2 regions of the Microbacterium sp. Y355 genome follow, and region 2 is predicted to be linked to the other one. Evidence: riboswitches for the same ligand, from Rfam matches in the RefSeq annotation. Region 2 holds a riboswitch; the other holds the start of a gene.
What was found. A riboswitch is a leader RNA that binds a small molecule or an ion and turns the genes downstream of it on or off. The one in region 2 is predicted to bind thiamine pyrophosphate.
Positions count from the first base shown of each region.

Region 1: linked by a shared signal. The riboswitch ahead of AC1C2O_RS11040 (ECF transporter S component) and the one ahead of thiM (hydroxyethylthiazole kinase) in region 2 are both predicted to bind thiamine pyrophosphate.

Region 1 covers NZ_JCAIUD010000001.1:2,311,630-2,313,826, forward strand. The annotation lists gene AC1C2O_RS11035 (ABC transporter ATP-binding protein) at 1-504, opposite strand, end outside; gene AC1C2O_RS11040 (ECF transporter S component) at 507-1,145, opposite strand; TPP riboswitch at 1,136-1,247, opposite strand; gene AC1C2O_RS11045 (D-alanyl-D-alanine carboxypeptidase family protein) at 1,319-2,197, shown strand, end outside.
Region 2 covers NZ_JCAIUD010000002.1:410,263-412,459, forward strand. The annotation lists gene AC1C2O_RS19030 (cupin domain-containing protein) at 1-16, shown strand, start outside; gene AC1C2O_RS19035 (DUF402 domain-containing protein) at 19-726, shown strand; TPP riboswitch at 802-897, shown strand; gene thiM (hydroxyethylthiazole kinase) at 888-1,733, shown strand; gene AC1C2O_RS19045 (bifunctional hydroxymethylpyrimidine kinase/phosphomethylpyrimidine kinase) at 1,730-2,197, shown strand, end outside.

The DNA.
Region 1 (2,197 bases), on a different contig from region 2:
ATCGAGCAGCAGCAGTCCAGGTCGCATCGCGAGTACGCCCGCAAGCACCAACCGCTGCTTCTGCCCGCCGGAAAGCGCCTTGGTCGCACGGCGCAGTGGCACATCCAACCCGACGGCATCGAGTGCCTCGGCGACGCGGGCAGGGATCTCGGATGCCGCAACGCCGAGATTCTCGCACCCGAACGCGACATCGTCGCCGACCTTCGACAGCACGATGCCGGCATCCGGATCCTGCATCACGAGCCCTGCCTGCCCCCGCCGAGACTCCGGCGTCGCACCATCGATGAGGAGCGATCCTGAGCGCTCTCCCTCGTCTGCGTCGCCGAGGACACCTGCAAGGCCCGCGAGAAGCGTCGACTTGCCCGCACCAGATGCGCCAAGCAGCAGTACCCGCTCACCAGGTTCGATCGTGAAGGTGACCTCACTGACGGCGGGAAGTTTTCGCCCTGCGTAGCGCCACCCCCAGCCCGCAGCCTGCACGCGGGCTGGGGTGGCAGAGGTCATGCTCAGACCTCGCGCACGTGTTCTCGACCAGCGGCGAACCGGCTGAGAGCACCGGTCGCGGCGAGCGCGCGCACGAGCAACCAGCCGACGACTCCGGCGAGGATCGCGCCCGAGACGACAACAGACACCAGGTAGATCGTGTTGAACTCGAGCGACTTGAGGATGTTGGGTGAGCTGCCGTAGAACAGCTCGAAGGTCCACGCGGCGACGGCGGCACCGATCCCCGCGAGGGCCGCAACGACGACGCCGAAACGGCGGTAGAGGAACAGCGCGAAGATCAGCTCCGCACCCAGCCCCTGCACGAGCCCGGACAGAATCGTCGAAACGCCCCACACGTTGCCGATCAGCATCGACACGATCGCGGCGACCAGTTCGACGACCAGTGCCGCGCCCGGCTTACGAATCACCAGACCACCGACGACACCGCCGATCAGCCAGATACCGACGGCAACGCCGCCAAGTCCGGGGGTCAGGGCATCTGCAGCACCGAACCAGGCACCGCCGACAATGTTCCACCCCCAGAAGACGAGCCCGATCGCGACGCCGAGGACGGCAGCGACAACGATGTCGACGACGCGCCAGCGCGATGGACTCTGGGTGCTGTACTGCACGGCAGTGGGCGTGCGTGTAGACGTGTTCATCTGAACTCCTCCCTGCGCTGGCATGACCCAGATCAGGTTCGACGGTCGAAGCGCGTGTCGCTCCCTCTCAGCCCGACTTACCGGACTCCCGTGGTTGTGTTGACGATCATACCGAACAGGGGAGTTCCTGGCGCACTGCGCACACCGGGAGCGAGATTCGGTAGCGTAGGTGGGTGACCCCTGACGATGCGACGCCCGATACGGGCACGCTCAGCCGGCGTGCGCTTCGCGCGCGTACGGGAGCGGTCGATACCGCGCGCCCCTCAGCCCTGCCGTTCACCAATGCCGCGGAGGCGAAATCGGATGCCCCGGAGGCGGTGCCGAACACCTCAGAACCGCTACCGGATGCCCCGGAAACACGGGATACGTCCACCACTGCCGAGACAATCTTCGACTTCGACGCCGACGCCGACCTGAACGTGCTCGAGCGCGCGGTGGACGAGACCGCCTCAGACGCGCAGTGGGCTGATTCCGCGCGCCCAGTCACTGCTCTCACCTGGATCGATGTCGACGATGTCAGCGAAGGCACCCGCCCGGCCGATCTCAATGCGGTAACGATGTACGAGGCGGGACCCGACCTGCTGGGGGATGCCTCGCTGCGCTCCGGCGCGCGCACGTTGCTCGCGCCGCTGGGCACCGTCGCTGCTCTTGCCGTCGCCTATTCCGCGACGATGCTGCTGTGGCCACTGAACGCAGTGCCGCCGACCGTCCAGGCCGCCCCGCTCCAGGCGGTGGCGTCCGAGGCGGCGACGGTCACCTGGCCCACCATCGGAAGCGCGGGTGTGAGCATCGGCGGGGTCTCCTCGATGGCATCCTCCCTAGATGCGGCATCCATCGCCAGTCTGACGAAGGTCGTCACCAGCCTGATGGTGCTGGACAAGATGCCGCTGCAGCTCGGCGAGACGGGACCGGAATTCGCGTTCACGTATGGTGACACGCTCGACTACTGGAACTACCGCAGCGCGAATCAATCAGCGCTGGATGTACCGGTTGGCGGCGTGCTGACGGAGTACCAGATGCTGCAGGGCACCCTGCTCGGATCCGCGAACAAC
Region 2 (2,197 bases):
GCCCTGGACCGACTGATCGTGACGGTTCCGCGCGCCACCGCGCCCACAGCTCCAGCCGAGGCCCGCGAGCTTGGCGCCCAGCCCTTCCTCGCGCCGGGCGCGCAGATTGACTGGCACTACCGCAAGCCTCGCTGGCAGAAGGGTGACGTCTCGAACGTCGCACCGATGCGGGTGGTGCGTGATGACGAACGAGGGATCGTCGCCTGGCTCGCTCCCGGGGCGAAGCTCGAGGGAATGGGAGCGCCAGACGGGCAACGCATCCGCACCGTGCCGCTGGCCGAGCGCTGGCTCGTTGAACGCACCCGAATCGTCGAGGAGTGGTGGGGAAACGGCGTGCTGCGGATCGCGCCCGCTGGCATGCCGTGGTCTGTCTGGCTGTTTTGGAGTGAGACAAGCGGAGACGAGTGGACGTTTGCCGGCTGGTACGTGAACCTCGAGAACGCACACCAGCGCACCGACGCGGCGACCTACTCATCGGACCACGTCCTCGACGTCGAGATTGGCTTCGACGGCGAGATCGGGTTGAAAGACGAGGATGAGCTCATCGAAGCGGTCATCCAGGGACGCCTATCAGCCGCGGATGCTGCGCAGATCGAAAAGCATGCGGATGCGGCGATCGCATCCTTCCACGCGGGCGACTGGCCATTCGAGCGATCCTGGACGACATGGCGACCGGATGCCGAGTGGACGACGCCCACGCTCTCGTGGATCGGCGAAATTTCTTAATCGAGCTTCCTGATCGCGGCACTCGACCAGGACCATCGCTCCCCGACCACGCCGGGTGCGCTCCGCTAGACTCCGAGCAGTGACACGGGGTGCCGCCACAGGGCGGCTGAGAGCACACCCGTCGAACCTGATCTAGTTCGTACTAGCGAAGGGATGTCGCATTGAGCGATCTTCTGCGTCCACCGTCCACCACCCTCGTCGAGGACGCAGCTCGCCTGCTGACGTCCCTGCGGGCTGAACCTCCACTCACCCACTGCATCACGAACACCGTCGTGACCGGTTTCACCGCAAACGTGCTGCTGGCAATCGGCGCAGCGCCCGCGATGGTCGACATCGTGGGGGAGAGCGAGATGTTCGCCGGCATCGCCTCTGGCGTACTGCTGAATCTCGGCACCCCGACGCCAGAGCAACGAGACGCGTGCCGCGAGGCGGCGGCCGGAGCCGTGGCCGCCGGCACGCCATGGGTGCTCGACCCCGTCGCGATCGGCGCACTGCCGGTTCGCACGGCGCTGGCTCATGAACTCGCAGAACGGCGCCCGTCGGCGATCCGTGGAAACGCCTCGGAGATCCTCGCCTTGGCTGGCATGACAGCCGGAGGCCGGGGAGTGGATGCCACCGACACGACGGATGCTGCATCCGACGCCGCTCGTGCCCTCGCCCAGCGCTTCGGGAGCGTCGTCGCAGTATCGGGACCCGTCGATCTCATCACCGATGGTGAAGAGATCATCCGCATCGCGAACGGTCACGAGCTGCTCACGAAGGTGACCGGCGGTGGCTGCGCCCTCGGCGCCGTCATGGCAGCCTTCCTCGGCGCTGCCCGCACCGCCGACGTGTCTATGCTCAGGGCCGTCGCCTCGGCGAGCCTCGTATACACGATTGCCGCAGAACACGCGGCGGAGAAGTCTCACGGACCAGGGAGCTTCGCGGTGGCACTGCTCGACGCGCTCGCCGCGCTCACACCCGAAGACATCGCGTCCGCGGCGCGACTCGGAACGGATGAGCCATGAACGTCGACCTTTCGGTCTACCTCGTCACTGACCCCGACCTGTGCGGCTCGCGCGGGGTCGTGGAGACCGTGAGACGCGCGGTCGCCGGCGGTGTGCGCTTCGTGCAGTTGCGCGACAAGACGGCAACGGATGCCGACATCGTCGAGCAACTGCTGGAGCTTTCCCGCGTGATCGATGGGCGCGCGTTGCTTGTCGTCAACGACCGGCTGGACGCTGCAGTTGCGGCGAGGGAGAGGGGAGCACGGGTAGACGGCGTCCACCTCGGGCAAGCGGACGCCTCTGTGCTGCGTGCCCGCGAGCTCCTCGGGCCCGATGCAATCATCGGTCTCACCGCGAACACCCTTGAACACCTCGACGCCGTGCGCGCCCTCCCTGCCGGCACGGTCGACCACCTCGGCGTCGGGGTCATCCACCCGACCAGCACGAAACCTGATCATCCACCGGCACTGGGCATCGACGGCTTC